DNA from 3 places in the Streptomyces sp. NPDC048171 genome. Region 3 is predicted to be linked to each of the others. Evidence: riboswitches for the same ligand, from Rfam matches in the RefSeq annotation. Region 3 holds a riboswitch; each other region holds the start of a gene.
The links. Region 3 has a riboswitch for thiamine pyrophosphate ahead of thiO (glycine oxidase ThiO). Riboswitches for the same ligand answer to the same signal wherever they lie in the genome.

Region 1: another riboswitch for thiamine pyrophosphate. It lies ahead of ACGF3J_RS34965 (thiamine ABC transporter substrate-binding protein); the one in region 3 lies ahead of thiO (glycine oxidase ThiO).
Region 2: another riboswitch for thiamine pyrophosphate. It lies ahead of thiC (phosphomethylpyrimidine synthase ThiC); the one in region 3 lies ahead of thiO (glycine oxidase ThiO).

Annotation. Positions count from the first base shown of each region.
Region 1 is NZ_JBIDAU010000016.1:46,788-51,474, reverse strand. Features, by position in the region: gene ACGF3J_RS34970 (iron ABC transporter permease) at 1-1,240, opposite strand, end outside; gene ACGF3J_RS34965 (thiamine ABC transporter substrate-binding protein) at 1,216-2,301, opposite strand; TPP riboswitch at 2,380-2,485, opposite strand; gene rlmN (23S rRNA (adenine(2503)-C(2))-methyltransferase RlmN) at 2,527-3,633, opposite strand; gene ACGF3J_RS34955 (serine/threonine-protein kinase) at 3,905-4,687, shown strand, end outside.
Region 2 is NZ_JBIDAU010000005.1:134,415-139,101, reverse strand. Features, by position in the region: gene ACGF3J_RS15205 (SsgA family sporulation/cell division regulator) at 1-98, shown strand, start outside; gene ACGF3J_RS15200 (YibE/F family protein) at 148-1,638, opposite strand; TPP riboswitch at 1,710-1,899, shown strand; gene thiC (phosphomethylpyrimidine synthase ThiC) at 1,892-3,685, shown strand; gene ACGF3J_RS15190 (VWA domain-containing protein) at 3,788-4,687, shown strand, end outside.
Region 3 is NZ_JBIDAU010000010.1:49,955-54,641, reverse strand. Features, by position in the region: gene thiE (thiamine phosphate synthase) at 1-82, opposite strand, end outside; gene ACGF3J_RS27310 (Rv2175c family DNA-binding protein) at 197-562, opposite strand; gene ACGF3J_RS27305 (FAD-dependent oxidoreductase) at 620-1,891, opposite strand; gene ACGF3J_RS27300 (hypothetical protein) at 1,924-2,274, opposite strand; TPP riboswitch at 2,327-2,438, shown strand; gene thiO (glycine oxidase ThiO) at 2,436-3,650, shown strand; gene thiS (sulfur carrier protein ThiS) at 3,647-3,847, shown strand; gene ACGF3J_RS27285 (thiazole synthase) at 3,851-4,648, shown strand.

The DNA.
Region 1 (4,687 bases), on a different contig from region 3:
CGATCAGGAACCCGAAACCGACGGTCACGGCGGACACCCCGAGCGGCAGCATCAGCAGCGCGTCGAAGCCCCGCACGAAGCGGCCGGCGTCCCGTCGGGTGAGCGCGGCGGCGGCGAGACCGCCGATCACCACGGCGATGGCGGTGGCGGCGACGGCGTACTGGAGGGAGTTGCCGATGGCCTCGATCGGCGGGACGAGGAAGGTGCCGCCGTCGGCACTGGTCAGCGCCCGGTAGTAGCCGAAGCCGGGTGCGCCGAGCGACCGCTGGACCAGCACGGCGAGCGGCAGCACCAGCAGCAGGGCGACGGTGCCCAGGACCCCTGCCAGCAGCGCCCACTGGCCCGTGCCCCGGGGCCTGCGCGCGGTCGTGGCGGCGTCCACCAGCCGCAGGGTGCTCTCCCGCCGCCGCACCGTCCAGGCGTGCACGGCGAGGACCGCGGCGACCGCCATGAACTGGATCAGCGTCAGCACGGCGGCCGTGGACAGGTCGAAGACCTGGGACGTCTGCCGGTAGATCTCCACCTCCAGGGTGGAGAAGGCGGGTCCGCCCAGGATCTGCACGACGCCGAAGGAGGTGAAGGTGAACAGGAACACCATCAGCGCGGCGGCCGCCACCGCGGGAGCGAGCGCGGGCAGCGTGACCTGCCGCCAGGCCCTCGGGCGGGAGGCGCCGAGCATCCGCGCGGCCTCCTCCTGCCGCGGGTCGAGCTGGGCCCACAGGCCGCCCACGGTGCGCACGACGACGGCGTAGTTGAAGAAGACGTGCGCGAGCAGGATGGCCCACACGGTGGTGTCCAGCCGTACGCCCCACAGCTCGTCGAGCAGCCCGCCGCGCCCCACCAGGGCCAGGAACGCCGTCCCCACGACGACCGTCGGCAGGACGAACGGCACGGTCACCACCGCCCGCAGCAACTGCTTGCCGGGGAAGTCGAAGCGGGCGAAGACGTAGGCGCCGGGCAGTGCGATCAGCAGGGTGAGCGCGGTGGAGGCCAGCGCCTGCCAGGTGGTGAACCACAGCACGTGCCGCACGTCGGACTGGGCGAGCACGTCGCCGATCCGGCCGAACTGCCAGGCACCGTCGACCTCCAGGCCGCGCGCGACGATCGCGGCGACGGGGTAGGCGAAGAACACCGCGAAGAACGCGACGGGCACGACCATCAGGGCGAGCCGCGCCGCGCTCCCGCGCGGGTTCCGAGCCCTGGGGGCTCCCTTGCCTACTTCAGTACGAGCGAGGTCCACGACTTGACCCACTGGTCGCGATTGTCGGCGATCTTCGCCGGTTCCATGGTCTGCGGGTCCTTGGCCTGCGGCCCGTACTTCACGAACGCCTCGGGGATTTGCGCGCCCTCCCGCACCGGGTACACGAACATGTTCAGCGGCATGTCGTCCTGGAACTGCTTGCCGATGAGGAAGTCGAGGAGTGCCTTGCCGCCCTCGGGGTTCCTGGCGTTGCTCAGCAGGCCGGCGTACTCGACCTGGCGGAAGCAGGTGCCGTCGGCGACGCCCGTGGGCGCGGTGGACGGCTGCGGGTCGGCGTAGATCACCTCGGCGGGCGGCGAGGAGGCGTAGGAGACGACGAGCGGACGGTCGCCCTTGGCCTGCTTGCCCCCGGCCGAGCCGGAGAACTCCTCGTTGTAGGCCTGCTCCCAGCTGTCGACGACCTTGACGCCGTTCGCCTTCAGCTTCTTCCAGTAGCCCTCCCAGCCCCCGTCCCCGTACTTGGCGGCGGTGCCGAGCAGGAAGCCCAGGCCGGGCGAGGAACTGCCCGCGTTCTCGGTGACGAGCAGGTCTTTGTACTCCGGCTTGACCAGGTCGTCGAAGGAGTCCGGCGGGGTCAGCTCGTGCTTGCTGAAGTACGCCTTGTCGTAGTTGACGCAGACGTCACCGGTGTCGACGGGCGTGACCCGGTGCTCGTCCTGGTCGGCCCGGTACGCGGGCTGGACCAGGTCGGAGCCCTTCGCCTCGTACGGCTGGAACAGCCCGTTGTCGAGGGCGCGGGAGAGCAGGGTGTTGTCGACGCCGAAGAAGACGTCGCCCTGCGGGTTGTCCTTGGTGAGGATGGCCTTGTTGACGGCCTGCCCGGCGTCGCCGTCCTCCAGGACCTTGACCTTGTAGCCGGAGCTCTTCTCGAAGGCGGCGATGACCTCCTTCGAAGCGGCCCACGAGTCATGGCTGACCAGGGTCACGGTCTTGGAGTCGCCGGATCCCTGCCCTTCGTCGGACGACGACCCGCAGGCGGCCAGGCCGCCGGCCATGCCGAGACCGACGGCCAGGACGGTGACCTTCTTGGTGATGCTCACTGATTCCTCCTGGGTGACCAGGAGAAGACGCGGCCCCGCCCGCGACCCCTGGCGAGGGTCCCGGGCAGGGCGCAACAGCTCGAGTGGTGACCGATCTCCCTACCCAGAATGACCTGGGCCAGGTTCGGAGGGTCTGCGGCCGGTGCCGCACTCTCAGCGCTGTGGCGCTCCCCTGTCGGAATATGAAGATGTGGTTACTGTGGCGATGTACTGACGCCGGTCAGGTTACCGCTCGCTCGCGGCGAGCTGACCACACGCCCCGTCGATCTCCTGGCCACGGGTGTCCCGGATCGTCACCGGCACACCGTGCGCCGCGATCGCCTCCACGAACGCCTTCTCGTCCTCGGGCCGCGACGCGGTCCACTTCGAGCCGGGCGTGGGGTTGAGCGGGATGAGGTTGACGTGCACCGGCCGGCCCTTGAGCAGCCGCCCGAGGCGGTCGCCCCGCCACGCCTGGTCGTTGATGTCCCGGATCAGCGCGTACTCGATGGACAGCCGGCGCCCCGACTTCGCGGCGTACTCGAACCCGGCGTCCAGCACCTCACGCACCTTCCAGCGCGTGTTGACGGGGACGAGGGTGTCGCGCAGCTCGTCGTCGGGGGCGTGCAGCGAGATGGCGAGGCGGCACTTGAAGCCCTCGCCGGTGAAGCGGTTGATCGCCGGGACGAGACCGACCGTGGAGACGGTGATGCCGCGCTGGGAGAGCCCCAGCCCGTCCGGCTCCGGGTCGGTGAGCCGGCGGATGGAGCCGACGACCCGGTTGTAGTTGGCCAGGGGCTCGCCCATGCCCATGAACACGATGTTGCTGAGCCGGGCCGGACCTCCGGGGACCTCGCCGTCCCTGAGCGCCCGCATCCCGTCCACGATCTGGTGGACGATCTCGGCCGTCGACAGGTTCCGGTCCAGGCCGGCCTGCCCCGTGGCGCAGAACGGGCAGTTCATGCCGCAGCCGGCCTGGGAGCTGATGCACATGGTCACCCGGTCCGGGTACCGCATGAGCACCGACTCGACGAGCGTCCCGTCGAACAGCCTCCAGAGCGTCTTGCGGGTGGTGCCCTGGTCGGTCGACAGATGCCGGACGACCGTCATCAGCTCGGGCAGCAGCGCCTCCCGGAGCCCTTCCCGCGAACCGGCGGGGATGTCGGTCCACTGCTCGGGGTCGTGCGCGTACCGCGCGAAGTAGTGCTGCGAGAGCTGCTTCGCACGAAAGGCCTTCTCGCCGGCAGCGACGACGGCCTCTTTACGCTCGGCGGGCGTGAGATCGGCAAGGTGCCGCGGCGGCTTCTTGGCTCCGCGGGGGGCGACGAATGTGAGTTCTCCGGGCTTAGGCATGGCTGTACCAGTGTCGCAGATCGACTCCGGGGGCCCAGGCCAGTGCGCGGTGGGGGTGGTCACCCGTGGGTGCCGACTGTCAGCGTTGGTCGGCCTCGGACGGCCCAGGGACGGCCCAGGGCGTGACCTCGGGAGGTGCACACGACACGTAATGGTTCCGTCGAGACATACACCGACGCCACACAATTTTCGAAATCCCGCTCCACTCCGACCATTGCTGTGCTAGCTATGTGACTGAGGAACGCTCAGACGAATCAGGGGCAGGCAGCAGATGGACCTCAAGCTTAATGGTGCAACCTGGAAAGTTGGCACGCTGATTGGCGGCGGCGGCTTCGGTAAAGTGTACGACGTCAAGAATGGCACACAGCTGGCGGTTGCCAAACTGATTCCTAAAAGCCCCGGAGCCGCACGAGAACTTCTTTTCGTTCAGCTCGCAGATGTTCGAAATGTTGTCCCTGTAATTGATGGCGGGGAGACAGCGGACAGTTGGGTACTGGTGATGCCCAAAGCCGATAAGTCACTCCGCCAATACCGTGAATCGATGGCTGGGCCTCTTACTGAGTCCGAAACCATCGCAATCCTCAAAGACATCGCCGAAAGCCTCACCGATCTCGCAGGCAAGGTCGTACACAGAGATATCAAGCCAGAAAACATCCTATTCTTCGACGGTAAATGGTGTTTGGCTGACTTTGGTATCTCTCGCTACGCCGAGGCTACGACCGCCCCGGACACTCATAAATTCGCACTTTCACCCCTGTACGCAGCCCCGGAAAGGTGGCGAGAGGAGCGCGCAGAAAGCGCCACTGATATCTATTCACTCGGCGTGATCGCGTACGAATTGCTCACCGGAGACTTGCCCTTTGTGGGACCCGACATGTACAAGCTCCGCGAACAGCATCTTCATGCTGCTCCGCCCCCTATGACAGGAGTACGCCCAGGCATCGCAACGCTTATTGATCAGTGCCTACACAAGGCGCCGGGCGCCCGCCCCAGCGCAGCGTCGGTACTGAGTCGCTTGACGCAGCTGGAGAAGGCCCGACCGGCTGGCGGCCTT
Region 2 (4,687 bases), on a different contig from region 3:
TGGTGCCCCTGGGTCAGGAGGGCGCGCTCGCGGACTTCGACACCCACCTCGACGAGGCGCTGGACCGCATCCTGGCGGAGGAGCAGAGCGCGGGCTGAACCGTTACGGCAGGCGCGGAGCGGGCGTAATGCTTCGCCCTCGGGCGCGTCAGCGCTTGCGGCGACGGCCGCGTCCGCCGCGTACGGGGGCCGTGTCCCCGCCCGGCGTCGCCCCGGCGGACCGCTCGGCCGTCCGGTCGGCCGAGACGACAAGCGCGGCGAGGGCCGTGGTGACCGGCACGGACGCCACCAGGCCGATCGAGCCGACCAACGTGCGCACGATCTCCTCGGCGACCAACTCACTGTTGGCGACCGTCCCCACCCCGCTCTGCGCGATCGAGAACAGCAGGAGCAGGGGCAGCGCGGCGCCCGCGTAGGCGAGCACGAGCGTGTTGACGACCGAGGCGATGTGGTCGCGGCCGATGCGGATGCCCGCGCGGTACAGCCCGCGCCAGCCCATCGTCGGGTTGGCCTCGTGCAGTTCCCAGACCGCTGACGTCTGGGTGACCGTCACGTCGTCGAGGACACCGAGCGAACCGATGATGACGCCGGCGAGCAGCAGACCGCTCATGTCGATCGACGGATACAGGCCGTGGATGAGGCCGGTGTTGTCGTCCGTGTTCCCGGTCAGCGCCGCCCAGCCGATGAACAGCGACCCGAGAACGCCGATCAGCAACAGGGAGATCAGCGTGCCGAGCACCGCCACGGACGTGCGTGCGGAGAGGCCATGACACAGATACAGCGCGATCAGCATGATGGCGCTGGACCCGATCACCGCGACGAGCAGCGGGTTCGAACCCTGGAGGATCGCGGGGAGGATGAAGAAGTTCAGCAGCAGGAAACTGATGGCCAGGGAGATCAGCGCCATCAGGCCCCGCAGCCTTCCGACGACCACCACGGCCAGCGCGAAGATGCCGGCGAGCAGGGTGAGGGGGAGCCGGCGGTTGATGTCGGTCACCGAGTACTGCAGGTCCCGCGGTGCGGAGGGCTCGTAGGCGACCACGACCTCCTGGCCCTCGTGCAACTGCCGCGACTGGTCCGGCTGCACGACCTCCTCGAACGTGCGGCCCTTGTCCTTGCCGCTGTCCACGCGGATCGTCGCCCGCTTGCACTCGCCGTTCGCCTGCTGCAACGCGGAGGAGCCCTCGGCGGTGGAGGTGTCGCCGGTGGGGGTGGAGCCCGAGGCGTTGACGGACTGGCAGCTCAGTTCCACCACCTTGGTCACGGTGGCCTGCTGCGTCTGGCGGTCGAAGCCGACGCCGGTGCGCTCGTGCGCCGGCGCGCCGCCCGGCCACAGGACGGCGAGCCCGACCAGGACTGCCGCGGCGAACGGGATCAGGATCGCGGCGATGACCTTCCGCAGATGCCGGGAGACGGGTGCCGCGGGACCATGACTGTGAGAGTGCCCGTGGCCTCCTCCCTCCCCGTGCCCGTGACCCCCGCCCGCTCCGTGCCCGTGGCCCCCGCCCGCTCCGTGCCCGTGGCCGCCGCCACCGGGACCGCGTCCGTGGTCGGCGGCTCCACGGTCGACGCCCTCATCGGCGTGCGGTCCGCGGCGGGGATCGTGCGGCGGAAAGGGGGGATGCTGCGGTGTGGTCACCGACCGATCATCGCAAGAACAAGGGGGGCCCTCTGTTCACCGCGCCCGAATGGGCGTTAGCGTGGAGCCACCTTTGTACACGCGGGAGCTCGGAGCACCGGGCTGAGAGGGCGCTGACCTCCGTCCCAGCGATGTTTCACGGGAAACATCACCGAAGTCGAGTGATGTATCCCACGAAGCATCGGCGGACGGAATCCGCTGCGTCGACCGCCGAACCTGTTACCGGGTAATGCCGGCGTAGGGAGTAGGTCTCATGACCATCAAGGACGCACGCACGCCTGCCTCCACGCAGAACTCCTCCCAGGAGGAGACCGCGGAGGCCGGGAAGTCCATCGGCTGGCACAAGGCGTACGTCGAGGGCTCGCGCCCCGATCTGCGGGTGCCGGTCCGTCAGGTGCACCTCACCAACGGACAGTCGGTCACGCTGTACGACACCTCCGGCCCGTACACCGATCCGCTCGTCGACACCGACGTCCGCAGGGGACTGGCGCCGCTTCGGGAGAACTGGATCATCGCCCGCGGTGACACCGAGGAGTACGCGGGCCGTCCCGTCCGTCCCGAGGACGACGGCATCAAGCACACCTCGCCGCGCGGCGGGCTGCGCAACCTCGACGCCGTCTTCCCCGGAAGGCCGCGCCAGCCCCGCCGGGGCCGGGGCGGCACCGCGGTGACACAGCTCGCGTATGCCCGCCGGGGCGAGATCACGCCCGAGATGGAGTACGTGGCCGTCCGGGAGAACGTCGCGCCGGAGGTCGTCCGCGAGGAGATCGCGGCAGGCCGTGCCGTACTGCCGGCCAACGTCAACCACCCCGAGATCGAGCCGATGATCATCGGTAAGCGGTTCCTGGTGAAGGTCAACGCCAACATCGGCAACTCGGCGGTGACATCCTCCATCGAGGAGGAGGTCGACAAGATGACCTGGGCGACCCGGTGGGGCGCCGACACGGTCATGGACCTCTCCACCGGCCGCAACATCCACACCACCCGCGAGTGGGTTCTGCGCAACTCCCCCGTCCCCATCGGGACCGTGCCGCTCTACCAAGCCCTGGAGAAGGTCGACGGCCGGGCCGAGGAGCTGACCTGGGAGGTCTACAAGGACACCGTGATCGAACAGGCCGAGCAGGGCGTGGACTACATGACGGTCCACGCGGGCGTTCGCCTGGCGTACGTGCCGCTGACCGCCAACCGCAAGACCGGCATCGTCTCGCGCGGCGGCTCGATCATGGCGGCGTGGTGCCTGGCGCACCACCGGGAGTCGTTCCTGTACGAGAACTTCGAGGAACTCTGCGAGATCCTCGCCGCGTACGACGTCACGTACTCCCTCGGCGACGGACTGCGGCCGGGCTCCATCGCGGACGCCAACGACGAGGCGCAGTTCGCCGAGTTGCGCACCCTCGGGGAACTCAACCGGACCGCCAAGCGTTTGAACGTTCAGACCATGATCGAGGGCCCGGGACACGTCCCGATGCACAAGATCAAGGACAACATCGACCTTCAGCAGGAGATCTGCGATGAAGCTCCGTTCTATACGCTCGGCCCGCTGACCACGGACGTCGCGCCGGCGTACGACCACATCACCTCCGGCATCGGTGCCGCGATGATCGCCTGGTGGGGCACGGCAATGCTCTGCTACGTCACGCCCAAGGAGCACCTGGGCCTGCCCAACCGTGACGACGTCAAGACCGGCGTCATCACCTACAAGATCGCCGCCCATGCCGCCGACCTCGCCAAGGGTCACCCAGGTGCGCAGGAGTGGGACGACGCGCTGTCCGACGCGCGTTTCGAGTTCCGGTGGGAGGACCAGTTCAACCTGGCCCTCGACCCGGACACGGCACGGGAGTTCCACGACGAGACCCTGCCGGCCGAGCCCGCCAAGACGGCCCACTTCTGCTCGATGTGCGGGCCGAAGTTCTGCTCCATGAAGATCTCGCACGACATCCGACGCGAGCACGGAGGGAGCCAGGCCGAGATCGAGGAGGGCATGGTCCAGAAGTCGAAGGAGTTCGCGGCCGCCGGCAATCGCGTGTATCTGCCGATCGCGGACTGACGTCCCCGCATGCCGCTCCGTGCCGCGTAGTGCGGTGGGGAGGGGGCAGACCGTGGGTCCGTCCTCTCCCCGCCGAGGGGTCCGTCTCGGCAGACTGGGGGCATGACAGCCACCTCCCTGAGCAAGGGCGCCAACCTCGCCGTCGACTCCCCCGCGGTGCGGATCGAACTCGCCTGGGCCGCAGGGCCCGGGGTTCCCGAGATCGACGCCTCCGCGCTGCTGCTCACCTCGGCCGGACGGGTGCGGGACGACGGTGACTTCGTCTTCTACAACCAGCCCCGGCACGCGTCCGGCGCGGTGGGGCACCTGGGCAAGCGGGGCGGATCCGGCGCGCCCGCGGGTGTCACCACCGACTCGGTCGAGGTGGACCTGGTCTCGGTGGAGCCGGCCGTCGAACGCATCGTGCTGTGCGCCTCGGCGGACGGCGGGACGTTCGGCCGGGTACCGGGGCTGTCGATGCGGTTGCTGGACGCCGCTTCCGGCACCGAGCTGGCCCGGTTCGACATGACCGCCGGGACGGAGACCGCCCTGGTCGGCGGCGAGCTGTACCGGCGGCAGGGGAAGTGGAAGTTCCGCGCGGTCGGGCAGGGATACGCCGCCGGACTCGCGGGGCTCGCCACCGACTTCGGCATCACCGTGGACGACGACACTCCCCCGACGCCGACGCCGACGCCGACGCCGACGCCGACGCCGACGCCGACGCCGACGCCGCCCCCTCAGCCCCTGTCCCCACCGGTGACCGCATCCGCGGGGCGGAGCCGCCTCACCAAGGGCGAGGAGCAGCTGCCCGTGGACATGCGCAAGCGGCTGTCCCTCCGCAAGGAGCAGGTCGCCGTCAGCCTGCGCAAGCACGGCGCGGACAACGTCACCGCGCGCGTCATCCTCGTACTGGACGCCTCCGGTTCCATGTCGTTCCTCTACTCCAAGGGCGTCGTGGCGGACGTCGTGGAGCGGATGGCCGCCGTCGCCGCGCAGTTGGACGACGACGGCGAGATGCAGGCA
Region 3 (4,687 bases):
GGCTGCGGCGGGCGTCCGTGCACAGGTAGAGCCGGGCGTCGGCGAGGCGGGCGCGGGCGGTGGTCGGAGCGGTGTCGGGCATGCGGGTGTCCCCCCAAGTCGGTGGATGGCGTGGGCGGCGCGGGCCGCACGGCCGTGCGGCGTACGGGCCGCGGACCGTGACGGCCGCGGCCCGTACGCCGGGCGGTGGGTCGGGTCAGACGGCGAGCGCCTGGGCGCGGCGCTTCACCTCCGTGCCGCGATTCTCACTCAGCGCCTGCGCCGGGGTGCCCGGCAGGGTCGGGTCGGGGGTGAAGAGCCACTCCAGCATCTCCTCCGGCGTGAAGCCGTCGTCCCGCAGCAGCGTCAGGGTCCCGACCAGGCCCTTGACGACCTTGTCCTCGTCGATGAAGGCCGCCGGAATGTGCAGCGCGCGGTTCTCACCCCGGCGTACGGCGATGAGCTGGCCTTCCTTGATCAGCTGGCGTACGCGGGTCACCTCGACACCGAGCATTTCGGCGATGTCGGGAACGGTGAGCCAGGCAGGCACGAGAGCATCGGTCTTTGCGTCAATCTCGGTCACGTCTCCAGCCTGCCATCTGGCACTGACAGGAGGAAGCCGGACCCGTCCGGACCGGTGCTACGCCGTCGCCCCCTTGAGCGGCCTCGCCGGGTCGGCCAGCAGCACCGGGTCCATCGCGGCGCCCGCCTGGATCAGCCGCTTCCCCTGCGCCAGGTCGCGGGGGCGGCCCACCGCGAGCAGGGCCACCAGCCGGTTCTCGCGCAGCCAGCACACCGTCCAGGCCGGGCCCGTGCGGTCCCCGCGCCACAGGACCGTGTCGGCCGCCGTGTGGTGACCGGCGTACTGGACGAAGCGGCCGAACTGCTCGGACCAGAAGTACGGCACCGGGTCGTACGCCGCCGGGGTCTCGTCGGCAGGGGCGCCGACGATGTCGGCGGCGACGGTGCGCGGGCCCTGAAGGGCGTTGTCCCAGTGGTGCACCAGCAGCCGCTCACCGTAGCGAGCGGAGGGGAAGGAGGCGCAGTCGCCGACCGCGTGCACGTCCGGCGCCGAGGTGCGCAGGAGGTCGTCGGCCAGGACCTCGCCGTGACCGCCGAGGGCGATCCCGGAGCCGGCGAGCCAAGCGGTGGAGGGGCGGGCGCCGATGCCGACGACGATCGCGTCGGCGGGCAGCCGGGTGCCGTCGTCGAGCAGGACCCGGAGGGGCTCGCCCGGGCCGCCGGGCTCGACGCGCTCCACGCGCGCGTGCGTGCGCAATGCGGCGCCCGCTTCGGCGTACCAGGCGGTCATCGGCGCGGCCACCTCGGCGGGCAGTGCGTCGGCGAGCGGCCGGTCGGCGGCCTCCACCACGGTCACCGCGCAGCCGGCCTCACGCGCGGCGGTGGCGAACTCGGCGCCGATCCAGCCGGCACCGACGACGACGATGTCGTGGCGGCGGGCGAGCACGGGGCGCAGCCGTTCGGCGTCGTCCAGGGTGCGCAGCAGGTGCACACCCGGCACGCCTTCGGTGCCGGGGAGCCGGGCCGGTTCGGCGCCGGTCGCGAGGACGAGGGCGTCGTACGGCACGGGGCCCTCGGAGGTGTCGAGGAGGTGCTCGCCGGGGCGGACGCCCAGGGCCTCGCAGCCGAGGCGCAGGGTGATGCCGAGCGCCTCGAAGTCGACGTCGAAGGCGGAGCCCTCGGCCGTGCCCAGCAGGACGGCCTTGGACAGCGGAGGCCGGTCGTAGGGCTGGTGGGGCTCCGCGCCGATCAGTGTCAGGGGGCCGGTGAAGCCCTGTTCCCGCAGGGCGACGGCAGTCTGCACGCCCGCCATGCCGGCACCCACCACGACCACGCGGCGCGCGTCGTCCGCCGCCGGTTCCGGTCCCCGCTCCCGCGTCTGCTCGCTCACCTGATCACCTTAGCCACCTGACAATTTGTCAGTCAGCGGTCGTGCACCGTGACCTGCTCCACAACGCTCGTGCCGCGGCCGGGGCGCGACTCCCACTGCCAGCTCTCCTCCAGGCGCACCCGGCCGTCCGGCAGCTCCAGCACGGTCGACACGCAGTGTCCCGACGCCGTGCTGCCGTCGGTCCTGAGCTGCACGTACCGGAAGTCGAGCCGGTCCCCCGCGCGGGTACCCACCAGGTGGCCGCGGACGACGTCGCCGCCCGCGTAGTCGGCCCAGATCGCGCCGTCCCGCTCGTGGTACGTGAACCGGGTGCGGGTGCCCACCTGGCCGGGCGCCTGGTCGGCGACGGGGGCGAGGACGAGACCGTCGAGTGAACGGGGCACGGGCGGAGGCTCCCTTACGAGTGCGAGGCGGTGCGGGCTAGGCTGGCCAACGTAAAGCACTCGCGGGAGCCCGGACGCACCGGGCTGAGAGGGAGGCTGGCGGCCTCCGACCGTACGAACCTGATCCGGGTCATGCCGGCGAAGGGAGGGGCTGGACGCCCATGCCGTCCTCATCACACGGCTCGTCGCACACCGTGCCGTCACCCACCGTGTCCCGTACGCCCGACGTCCTCGTGGTGGGCGGTGGCGTCATCGGTCTGGTCACCGCCTGGCGGGCCGCCCGGCGCGGGCTCGTCACGGCCGTCGTCGACCCCGAGCCCGGCGGCGGGGCGGCGCAGGTGGCGGCCGGGATGCTGGCCGCCGTCACGGAGCTGCACCACGGCGAGCAGACGCTGCTCTCGCTCAACCTCGCCTCGGCCCGCCGCTACCCGGAGTTCGCGGCCGAGCTGACCGACGCCACCGGCCATGACCTGGGTTATCGCCGCTGCGGCACCCTGGCCGTCGCGCTGGACGCCGACGACCGCGCCCACCTGCGCGAACTGCACGCCCTCCAGCAGCGCTCCGGCCTGGAGTCCGAGTGGCTCTCGGGACGTGAGTGCCGGCGCCTCGAGCCGATGCTCGCGCCGGGCGTGCGCGGGGGCCTGCGGGTGGACGGCGACCACCAGATCGACCCCCGGCGCCTCAGCCACGCGCTCGTGACCGCCTGTGAACGGGCGGGCGTGGTCTTCCACCGGGTGTGGGCCGACCGGCTCACCGTCGGGCCGGGCGAACGGGCCACCGGGGTCGTCACCGCCGACGGAACCTCGCTGGAGGCCGGTCAGGTGGTGCTGGCCGGGGGCAGCCTGAGCAGGCGCCTCGCGGGCGTGCCGGACGCCGTGCTGCCGCCGGTGCGGCCGGTGAAGGGGCAGGTGCTGCGGCTGACCATGCCGCGGACGCACGGGCCGCTGCTGAACCGCACGGTGCGCGCCGTGGTGCGCGGCAACCACGTCTACCTGGTGCCCCGGGAGAGCGGCGAGCTCGTCGTGGGAGCCACCAGCGAGGAGCTGGGCTGGGACACCACGGTGACCGCGGGCGGCGTGTACGAGCTGCTGCGCGACGCCCACGAGCTGGTCCCCGGCATCACCGAGCTGCCGCTGACGGAGACCCGCGCGGGCCTGCGACCCACCTCCCCCGACAACGCCCCGCTGCTCGGGCCGACCGGCCTCGACGGGCTGCTGCTGGCCACCGGGCACCACCGCAACGGCGTCCTGCTCACCCCCGTCACCGGCGACGCGATGGCGCACGCCCTGACCACCGGGGAGCTGCCGGACGAGGCCCGCCCCTTCACACCCCGGCGCTTCGACGCCGCCCCCGCACTCTCGGAGCAGTCCGCATGAACATCTCCGTCAACGGCGAGCCGCGCGAGGTGGCTCCGGGTACGGCCCTGGACGCCCTGGTGGGCACGCTCACCACCGCGCCGTCCGGAGTGGCCGCCGCCCTGAACGAAACCGTGGTCCCGCGCGCGCGGTGGTCCGCCACCGCCCTGGCCGACGGCGACCGCGTCGAGGTCCTCACCGCTGTGCAAGGAGGCTGAACCATGGCCGACGATCCCTTTGTCCTCGACGGCACGTCGTACGCGTCCCGTCTGATCATGGGTACCGGCGGGGCGCCCAGCCTTGACGTGCTGGAGCGCGCGCTGGTGGCCTCCGGGACGGAGCTGACCACGGTCGCGATGCGGCGCGTGAACGCGTCGGTGCACGGGTCCGTGCTGTCGGTGCTGGAGAAGCTCGGCATCCGCGTGCTGCCCAACACGGCCGGCTGCTTCACCGCCGGGGAGGCGGTGCTCACCGCCCGCCTCGCGCGCGAGGCGCTGGGCACGGACCTGGTCAAGCTGGAGGTCATCGCCGACGAGCGCACGCTGCTGCCGGACCCGATCGAGCTGCTGGAGGCCGCGGAGACGCTGGTCGACGACGGGTTCACGGTGCTGCCGTACACGAACGACGACCCCGTTCTCGCGCGGAAGCTGGAGGACGTGGGGTGTGCGGCGATCATGCCGCTCGGTTCGCCGATCGGGTCGGGGCTCGGGATCCGCAACCCGCACAACTTCGAGCTGATCGTGGAGCGCGCGGGGGTGCCGGTGATTCTGGACGCGGGGGCCGGTACGGCGTCGGACGTGGCGCTGGCGATGGAGCTGGGGTGCGCGGGTGTGATGCTGGCCTCCGCGGTCACGCGGGCGCAGGAGCCGGTGCTGATGGCTTCCGCCATGCGTGCGGGTGTCGAGGCCGGGCGGTTGGCGCGGCTTGCGGGACGGATGCCGCGGCGGCACTTCGCCGAGGCGTCCTCTCCTGCGGAGGGCCTGGCTGAGCTTGATCCGGAGCGGCCCGCCTTTCAGTGAGGCTGCGCTGCTCCGAGGGTCTTCTCCCACGCGCGCACC